DNA from 3 places in the Streptomyces sp. NPDC005533 genome. Region 3 is predicted to be linked to each of the others. Evidence: riboswitches for the same ligand, from Rfam matches in the RefSeq annotation. Region 3 holds a riboswitch; each other region holds the start of a gene.
The links. Region 3 has a riboswitch for cyclic di-AMP ahead of ACFYP3_RS23500 (M23 family metallopeptidase). Riboswitches for the same ligand answer to the same signal wherever they lie in the genome.

Region 1: it holds a riboswitch for cyclic di-AMP, as region 3 does, so the genes downstream of both, ACFYP3_RS19240 (peptidoglycan DD-metalloendopeptidase family protein) here and ACFYP3_RS23500 (M23 family metallopeptidase) in region 3, are expected to answer to the same signal.
Region 2: it holds a riboswitch for cyclic di-AMP, as region 3 does, so the genes downstream of both, ACFYP3_RS16715 (transglycosylase family protein) here and ACFYP3_RS23500 (M23 family metallopeptidase) in region 3, are expected to answer to the same signal.

What each region holds. Positions count from the first base shown of each region.
Region 1 is NZ_JBIAJH010000017.1:114,930-118,129, reverse strand. It holds gene ACFYP3_RS19245 (SGNH/GDSL hydrolase family protein) at 1-423, opposite strand, end outside; gene ACFYP3_RS19240 (peptidoglycan DD-metalloendopeptidase family protein) at 587-1,540, opposite strand; cyclic di-AMP (ydaO/yuaA leader) riboswitch at 1,545-1,762, opposite strand; gene ACFYP3_RS19235 (tyrosine-protein phosphatase) at 2,045-2,836, shown strand; gene ACFYP3_RS19230 (aspartate aminotransferase family protein) at 2,855-3,200, opposite strand, start outside.
Region 2 is NZ_JBIAJH010000014.1:78,671-81,870, reverse strand. It holds gene ACFYP3_RS16720 (transglycosylase family protein) at 1-890, shown strand, start outside; cyclic di-AMP (ydaO/yuaA leader) riboswitch at 1,170-1,342, shown strand; gene ACFYP3_RS16715 (transglycosylase family protein) at 1,346-2,047, shown strand; gene eno (phosphopyruvate hydratase) at 2,322-3,200, shown strand, end outside.
Region 3 is NZ_JBIAJH010000024.1:6,394-9,593, forward strand. It holds gene ACFYP3_RS23495 (GntR family transcriptional regulator) at 1-531, opposite strand, end outside; gene ACFYP3_RS23500 (M23 family metallopeptidase) at 711-1,511, opposite strand; cyclic di-AMP (ydaO/yuaA leader) riboswitch at 1,524-1,683, opposite strand; gene ACFYP3_RS23505 (M16 family metallopeptidase) at 1,901-3,200, opposite strand, start outside.

The sequences.
Region 1 (3,200 bases), on a different contig from region 3:
GCCGCGGAGGTGCTTGAGGACCGGCACGCCCCGGGTGTCGAAGCCGGTCGTGATCATGACCTGGCCGACCGCGCCGGCGAGGTCGGCCACGGCCGCCTCGAACCGTTCCGCCACGTCGTCCGGGTCGCTGCCGGGCCTGATGATGTCGTTGCCGCCCGCGCAGAAGCTGACCAGGTCGGGCGCGAGGGCCTTGGCCCTCGGAAGCTGGTCGGCCACGATCTGGTCGAGGAGCTTTCCGCGCACCGCCAGATTCGCATAGCGGAAGTCGTGCTCGTCGCGCTGATCGGCCAGGAGTACGGCGAGCCGGTCCGCCCAGCCGAGATACGAATCCCCGGATCCCGGGTCCCCCACGCCCTCCGTGAAGCTGTCCCCGATCGCCGCGTACGAGCCGATGGTCTTGAGTTTCGTCGTCGTCGCTGCCACGGGACACCATCCTTCACTCCCGTAACCAACCTACGCCAACGTAATGAGGGGTTGACGGACCGTGATCTGTACCACGTGGGGGATAAGGAATAAGTACACGTGAGGCCGGGACCCCCCTCGGGCCCCGGCCTCACGTGTGTCCCTGCGCCGACGGCGGGTGCCGTCAGATGCTCACACCCTTCGAGCGGAGGTAGGCCAGCGGGTCGATGTCGGAGCCGTACGAGGGGCCCGTACGGATCTCGAAGTGGAGGTGCGGGCCGGTGGAGTTGCCCGTGGAGCCGGAGAGGCCGAGGGTCTGCCCGGCGGTGACGCTCTGGCCGGAGGAGACGGACAGCTGGGACAGGTGGGCGTACTGGGAGTACTTGCCGTCCGCGTGGCGGATGACGACCTCGTTGCCGTACGAGCCGCTCCAGCCGGCGGAGACGACGGTGCCCGCGCCGACGGCCCGGACGGTGGTGCCGGAGCTCGCGATGAAGTCCACGCCGGTGTGGTAGCCGGAGGACCACATGCTGCCCGCGACCTTGTACTGGGTGGAGACGCCGGTGGAGGCGAGCGGGGCGACGAAGCCGGAGGCCGACTTCTGCGCGGCGGGCGCCCCGGCCTCGGAGTCCTGCTCCGCGGGGGCGGCCTTCGCGGCCGGCTTCGGCGCCGGCTTCGGCGCCGCCTCGGGGGCGGACTCCGGAGCGGGCTCGGCCTCCGCCTCCGGGGCGGCGTCCGCCGGGTCCGCCGCGCCCGGACCGCCGAGGTGCAGCTTGAGGCCGGGGTGGATCAGCGACGGGTTGCTGCCGACCGCCTCGCGGTTGTCGGCGTACAGGCGCTCCCAGCCGCCGGAGAGGTGGCGCTCGGCGGCGATCTTGGAGAGGTAGTCGCCCGGCACGACCGTGTAGACGCTCGGGGCGGCCTGCACGGCGGCGACGGGCGCGGCCTGCAGCGCGACGGGGACCTGCGGGGCCACGGCGGGGGCCACCGCGGTCGCCGCGGCCGGGGCGCCGGCCGCCTGGGCGCCCGCGGCGCCCATCAGCGGCAGCGCGAGGGCCGCGCCACCGGTGCCTGCGACGGCGAAACCGCGCGATATCGAAAGGGACTTGGGACGGCGGTGCTTACCCTTTGCAGGCATGGCGAATTCCTCTCCGGCGCCTGCGAGGTGAGCTGTCGGGTTCGGACTGGAGATGTCCGGACGTACCTGTACTGGACCTGTACGTCTTCACCCCGAGCCGTCCCGGCGAAAAGATCTCCGAAAAGATCTCCGGGACAGCGGCTTACCTGGTTCCCCCGCTCCTGCCGCGCGAATAGTCGGGTGCGGTTTCCGGGCGGCGGCAGGATTCGGCGATCCACCCGGATCGATCGCGAAGGTAAACCCTTGCGACGGCGGGGAACAAGCCATGAATTCCCTGACGGAATCACAGGGATGAGGAATCGGCGGAATTCTGGTCACCCTGCGTCCATTACCCGCCGTCAACAACCGCTCCGACGGGGCCATTCGGCATTCGTGATCAGGCACTCACGGTCACCGTATGATCTGGCTCACGGGGACGTGCCCGATCTCGCCTCCGGATATGGCAAGTTGGCGCCAAACAGCTCAATTCGGACAGAAGTCTCACCTTGAAGCGGAGGAGTTCCCGTGACCCAGCAGATACAGGAGCCGGAGCTGACCGGAGTGCGCAATTTCCGCGATGTGGGCGGATTGCCGACTTCTGATGGCCGAAGGGTCAGGACGGGACGACTCTTCCGAAGCGGACATCTCGCACATGCCACTGAAACCGATGCAGAGTTCCTCGCCTCGCTCGGCCTCCACACCATCTTCGACTTCCGCAACGGCGCCGACCACGCGCTGGAGGGGCTGGACGTGGAACTGCCCGGGGTCCGGAACGTGAACATCCCGCTCTCGGATCCGGCCGACGGCCGGGAGTTCTGGCGGCTGGTCCGCGAGGGCGACCTCGACCAGCTGCGCACGATCCTGGGCGACGGCAAGGCCGCGGCCCGGATGACGAACTCGTACCGCAGGATCATCGAGCAGCGCACGGCCGAACACAGCCGGGTCGTGCACGCGCTCGCCGAGGACAGCGTCCCGGCCCTGCTGCACTGCGCGGCCGGCAAGGACCGGGCCGGTCTGTCGATCGCCGTCACCCTGCTCGCGCTCGGCGTCGAGCGCGAGGCGATCGTGGCGGACTACCTGGAGTCGAACGCCCCGCACCGCCGCTACCGCGTGCACCGCAGCAGCGCGACCGACGAGGCCCGCTCCCCCGAGGTGATGGAGCTGCTCGCACCGCTCTTCGACGCCCGCGCCGAGTACCTCGTCGCCGCATTCGAGACCATCGACGCGACCTGGGGCGGGGTGGACCCGTACCTGGCGGAGGGCCTCGGGCTGAAGCCCGAGACCCTCGGCCGGCTGCGTGACCGGCTGCTGGCGTAGACCGCCCGGAGCGGGCCGTCAGCGCTGGGCGACGGCCTGCTTCACCAGCGTCCTGCCGAAGTCCCACATCAGCCCGGACCCGCCGTGCGCCTCGTCCATGACCGCGCGGAAGGCGCCGACGAAGCGGTCGACGTCCCGCTCGTCCACGACCAGCGGCGGAATGAGCTTGATGACCTCCAGGTGGTCCCCGGAGACCTGGGTGAGGATGCGGTGCTTCTGGAGCAGGGGCACCACGACCATCTGGGCGAAGAGCCCCTTGCGGGCCGCCTGAAGCATCGTCCAGCGGCTGCGCAGCCCCAGCGAGGACGGCCGGCCGAACTCGATGCCGATCATCAGCCCGCGCCCCCGCACCTCGTGCAGCAGC
Region 2 (3,200 bases), on a different contig from region 3:
TCGCCGAGTGCGAGAGCGGCGGCTCCTGGAGTGCCAACTCCGGCACCGGCGCGTACGGCGGGCTGCAGTTCACCCAGGAGGAGTGGCAGAACGCCGGCGGACTCGACTTCGCCGAGCGGGCCGACCTCGCGAGCCGGTCCCAGCAGATCGCCGTGGCCGAGCGGGTGCTGGCCTCGCAGGGTCCGCAGGCGTGGCCGCTGTGCGCCACCTCGGCCGGCCTGGAGCAGCAGGGCCCCGCCGCCAAGGTGGATCCCGGTCTGCCCGGCAGCTCCGGCCCGATCGCCCCCTCGCCCTCCCGCCCGGACGACGCCGTGCCGTCCACCACCGGCGGCGAGCCGGCCAAGGACTTCGGCGCCCCGACCCACGCGGCCCCCAGTCCGACCGGCAGCCCCTTCCTGATCCCCGACGCGCCGTCCGTCGGACTGCCCGTCATGCCGGCGCCGGACGCCCCCACGACGCCGCCCGTCGACCCGTCCGCGCCGACGCTCCCCGGCACCCCGGGCACCACGCCGCTGCCGCCCGTCGACCCGACGGCTCCGACCCTCCCGGTGGATCCCTCGGCGCCCACCACCCCGCCCACCACCCCGGGTGCGACCCCGACGGACCCGGCGGCCCCGACCGCCCCGGCGACCCCGGGCGCCACTCCGGGCGCCACTCCGACCGAGGGCAGCGGCAAGCACCGCGGGGCGCCCGCGACCGAGGCGCCCGTCCCGTCTGACGCCGCGTCGACCCCCACGTACACGGTCCAGGAGGGCGACAGCCTGGCGACCATCGCGGTTGCCAAGGGAGTCAAGGGCGGCTGGAACGGCCTCTACGAGGCCAACGAGCAGGTCATCGGCGAGGACGCCAACCTGATCAAGCCCGGCCAGAACCTGGATCTAACCGTGTAATAAGGACACTTCAGGCGCCCGGAAAGAACTGATTGTCGGTTATCTGTAAGTGAGACATGTGTCTCTTCCGGTCAACTGGCGTGTCCCGCCCCGGGGCTTCCGCAAACCCCGCCCTCACCTGCGCAAACGCCCCCGGGAACAGCGCAAGTAGGGACCCCCTCTCCCCGATGTTCCTCGTTGAACATCGGGGAGAGACCTGTCTACCTTCTGAGTCGCCCGCCACCGCGGGCTCCTTCGACCGCATCGCCGAATCCTGCCGGCGGACGGGGGGAACAGTCGTCGCGTCAAGCGCCGAAGGCAGGAGCGGGGGAACCAAGGTAGGCGCCGGGAGCGGCCGTTGAGAGACGGTCACGCCACCGGCTAGGGGTCAAGACGTGCGCTAGGTCGCACGGCCGGGCAACTCACTCGCCCGAACCCGACAGCTCACCTCGTAGGCGTCGGTGAGGAGAAAATCCATGCTGCTTTCCGGCAAGGGCAAGCACCGTCGCGGCTCCAAGGCCGTCCGCATCGTCACGCTCGCCGGTGTCGCCGGTGTGGCCGTCGCCGCCCCCCTGATGGCCGCGGGCACCGCCGGCGCCGCCACCGCGTCCGAGTGGGACAAGGTCGCGCAGTGCGAGTCCGGTGGCAACTGGTCCATCGACACGGGCAACGGCTACTACGGAGGACTGCAGTTCTCGTCCTCCACGTGGGCCGCCTTCGGCGGCAAGTCGTACGCCGCGCAGGCCAACCAGGCCTCGAAGGCCCAGCAGATAGCCGTCGCCGAGAAGGTCCTCAAGGCCCAGGGCAAGGGCGCCTGGCCGAGCTGCGGCAAGGGCCTGTCGAACTCCTCCTCCACCGGTGGCGGTACGGAGGGCTCGACGCAGAACAAGCCGAAGGCCGACGCGAAGAAGACCGAGACGAAGGTCGCCCCGAAGGCCGCGCCGAAGAAGGAGACCAAGCGCTCCGAGGCCCCGACCACCCGCTCCGAGCGCCCCGCGGCCCCCGAGGCCCCGAAGACCGGCAACGGCTCGTACGAGGTCAAGGCCGGCGACACCCTGGGCACCATCGCCGAGGCCAACGGCGTCAAGGGCGGCTGGGAGAAGGTCTTCGAGCTGAACAAGGACATCGTCTCGGACGCCGACCTGATCTTCCCGGGTCAGAAGCTGAAGCTCAGCTGAACACTGCGGCAATAGCCGCAGGAGCGTACGCAACGCACAGCGTTCCCGCCGCCCGGCGCGTCTCCCCCCACGCGCCGGGCGGCGGTGTGCGTGCCGGGTGACGGGCGAGGATGCCGAGACCTATGTCCCGGAAGAGGGGTATTCGGCCCCTTTTTCGTCCCAGGGGTCGGGCGGTCGGCCGGTCGACTGCCCCGGGCCGGTTAGGCTCTAAGCGGCAAGGCCGTCCCACGGCCTGACACGCCACCGCACACCCAGCGTCACATCCCAGAAGGAGATGCTCGTGCCGTCCATCGACGTCGTCGTAGCCCGGGAAATCCTGGACTCCCGAGGCAACCCCACGGTCGAGGTCGAGGTGGGCCTCGACGATGGCAGCACCGGCCGTGCTGCCGTCCCGTCCGGCGCCTCCACCGGTGCATTCGAGGCCATCGAGCTCCGTGACGGTGACCCCAACCGTTACTTCGGCAAGGGTGTCGAGAAGGCCGTCCTCGCCGTCATCGAGCAGATCGGCCCGGAGCTCGTCGGCTACGACGCCACCGAGCAGCGCCTGATCGACCAGGCCATGTTCGACCTGGATGCCACCGACAACAAGGGCTCCCTCGGCGCCAACGCCATCCTCGGCGTCTCCCTCGCCGTCGCGCACGCCGCGTCCGAGGCCTCGGACCTCCCGCTCTTCCGCTACCTCGGCGGTCCGAACGCGCACCTGCTGCCCGTTCCGATGATGAACATCCTCAACGGTGGGTCGCACGCCGACTCCAACGTCGACATCCAGGAGTTCATGATCGCCCCGATCGGCGCGGAGTCCTTCTCCGAGGCGCTGCGTTGGGGTGCCGAGGTCTACCACACCCTCAAGAAGGTCCTGCACACCAAGGGCCTCTCCACCGGTCTGGGCGACGAGGGCGGCTTCGCGCCGAACCTGGAGTCCAACCGCGCCGCGCTCGACCTCATCGTCGAGGCCATCAAGCAGGCCGGCTACACCCCGGGCAAGGACATCGCGCTCGCGCTCGACGTCGCCGCGTCCGAGTTCTACAAGGACGGCAAGTACGAGTTCGAGGGCCAGTCCCGCTCGGCCGCCGAGATGACCGACTACTACGCCGAGCTCGTCGAGGCGTACCCGCTGGTCTCCATCGAGGACCCGCTGTTCGAGGACGACTGG
Region 3 (3,200 bases):
CACGATCGCCCCGTGCTCCGCCCAGGACTCCACCGGCCGCACCGGCGCCTCCACCACGTACATCCACGCCACCTTGTGCCGCATCTGCGTGAGCAACGCGATCAGCCCGGGGCTGCCGGAGGCCTGGGCGAGCGTCTCGTGAAACCAGCCGCCCAGGGACCGCAGATCCTCCCCCTGCCCCCGCCTGGCCCGCTCCTGCCCCAGTCTGACCAGCCCGCGCAACACCTTGAGGTGCGCCTCGGTGCGCCGCCGGGCGGCCCGGGCGGCCGCCAGGGGCTCCAGGAGCATCCGCACCTCCAGGAGGTCCGCGGCCTCCTGCTCGGTCGGCTCGGCCACGCAGGCCCCCGCGTGGCGCCGGGTGGTCACGAAGCCCTCGGACTCCAGGGTCCGCAGCGCCTCGCGGACCGGGACGCGCGAGACGCCGTACCGGCGGGCCAGCACCTCCTCGGTCAGCCGGCCGCCCGGCTCGAACGCCCCGGAGACGATGTCGGCGCGGATTGCCGTGCATACCGCGTGCGCAGGAATACGCAAGACCGAACCTCCGCCTATTTCCGACTGCCAGCCTCAATGCACGCACGTGCGCGTGCTGCGACTCTATTGCAACACGATAATTTCCGAGAGCGGCCGAAAATGCGAAACATTTGCACAGGGACGCAACACGAAGGCCCCGGCTCGGGGAGCCGGGGCCTTCGGAAAAGGTGCGGACGGGGTCAGAGGCTGACGCCGTGCGAACGCAGGTACGCGATCGGGTCGATGTCCGAGCCGTACTGCGAGCCCGTGCGGGCCTCGAAGTGCAGGTGCGGGCCGCTGGAGTTGCCGGTGGAGCCCGACAGGCCGATCTGCTGGCCGGGGGTGACCTGCTCGCCGACGGAGACGTTCAGCGAGGTCATGTGCCCGTACTGGGTGTAGGTGCCGTCGTTGTGCTTGATGACGACGTTGTTGCCGTACGCCCCGCCCCAGCCGGCCTCGACGACGGTGCCGAAGCCCACCGCGTGGACCGAGGTGCCGGAGGCCGCGTGGAAGTCGATGCCGGTGTGGCTGCCGGAGGACCACATGCCGCCGCCCGCGTGGTACTGCGTGCTGACGTACGAGCCGTCGACCGGGGCGACGAAGGTGTTGAGGCGCTTGCGCTCCTCCTCGCGGGCCGCACGCTCGGCGGCGTCGCGCTCGGCCTTCGCCTTGGCCTCGGCGAGGCGCTTGGCCTCGGCGGCCTTCTGCTTGGCCTCCGCCTCCGCCTGCGCCTTGGCGGCGGCGTGCTCGGCGGCGCGCTGCTGGGAGTCGGCCTGGTCGGCGATGTCCCCCGCGAGGTCCTCGGCGACGACCACGGCACCCAGCCCGTTCTCCGGGGCGGAGCTGCTGTGGTTGTCCGCGGCGAAGGCCGGGGCGGCGAGGGAGCCGACGACACCCGTGGTGGCGATCGCGGCGATACCGGCGTAACCGGCGGTCTTCTTGCTCAGACGGCTGGAGCCACGGTGCTTACCGGTACCAGCGGGACGACTGCCAAACGCCATGAAGGGTTTGATCCTTTCCTTCCTTCTCGCCTACCGGGTTAGCTGACGGGTTCGGAGCAGGAAGGTCTCCTACGGGCCTCCTCTTGCGAGGGGGTCCGATTCACCCCAGGGACGCATGTGGGTCCCCGGCTCCCCAGGCTCGCGCCTGACGGGGACTCGGCGATCGCTGTCCGGTGCCGCGGGTGCGGCGGGCACAACTGACGAACAGCACGGCCGACGCTAGGCGGATCATCAGTCAATCGCCAAACAGACGCGCCTTTTTGTTGCGTACGCCACACCCCATACGAGCAACCTAGCCGCCAAACGGACAAAAGGGGCTCCGGCGGATAAGCCCGCCAGAGCCCCTGCGTGATCCGTCGGTCGACCGTCAGCCGGCCGTCACCGACAGGTCAGTTGGTGACGACCGAGACGTCCCCGATCCCGAGGGCGCGCACCGCCTCCTCGATCACTGCCGCGTCGCCCACCAGGACCGTGACCAGGCGGTCCGCCGGGAAGGCCTTCACGACCGCCGAAGTCGCCTCCACGGTGCCCGTTTCGGCCAGCCGGGCGTACAACTGCGCCTGGTAGTCGTCCGGCAGCTCCTGCTCGACCTGGTCGGCGAGGGTGCCCGCGACCGAGGCCGCCGTCTCGAACTTCAGCGGGGCCACGCCCACCAAGTTCTGTACCGCCACATCGCGTTCGGCATCGGTCAGACCGCCCTCCGCGAGGGTGCGCAGCACCTTCCAGAGGTCCTCCAGCGCCGGACCGGTGTTCGGGGTGTCCACCGAGCCGCTGATGGCCAGCATCGAGGCGCCCTTGCCGTCCGCGGTGGAGCGCAGCACCTGGCCGAAGGCGCGCACGCCGTACGTGTACCCCTTCTCCTCGCGCAGCACCTTGTCCAGGCGGGAGGTGAGGGTGCCGCCCAGGCAGTACGTGCCCAGCACCTGGGCCGCCCAGACCTGGTCGTGGCGGTCCGGCCCGATCCGGCCGATCAGCAGCTGCGTCTGGACCGCGCCGGGCCGGTCCACGATGACCACGCGGCCGGTGTCGTCGGCGGTCACCGGCGGCACCGGCAGGGCCGCGGCGGTGTTGCCCGTCCACGCGCCCAGGGTGTCCGCGAGCACGGCGTCCAGGTCGATGCCGGTCAGGTCGCCGACGACCACCGCGGTGGCGGTGGCGGGGCGTACGTGGGCCTCGTAGAAGGCGCGTACGGCGGCGGAGTCGATCCGGGCGACGGTCTCCTCGGTGCCCTGGCGCGGCCGGGACATCCGCAGGGAGGCCGGGAACAGCTCGTGGGAGAGCTGCTTGGCGGCCCGGCGCTGGGGGTTGGCCAGCTCGTGCGGGATCTCGTCGAGCCGGTTGCGGACCAGGCGGTCCACCTCGGCGTCGGCGAAGGCGGGGGCGCGCAGCGCCTCGGCGAGCAGGCCCAGCGCCTTGGCCAGCCGGGAGGCCGGGACCTCCAGGGAGACCCGGATGCCCGGGTGGTCGGCGTGGGCGTCGAGGGTGGCGCCGCAGCGCTCCAGCTCGGCCGCGAACTCCTCCGCGGAGTGCTTGTCGGTGCCCTCGGAGAGCGCCCGCGCCATGATGGTCGCCACGCCGTCCAGGCCCTCGGGCTCGGCGTCCAGCGGGGCGGCGAGATTGACCTCGACCGCGATCACCTGCTGGCCCGGCCGGTGGCAGCGCAGCAGGGTCAGCCCGTTGGACAGCTGC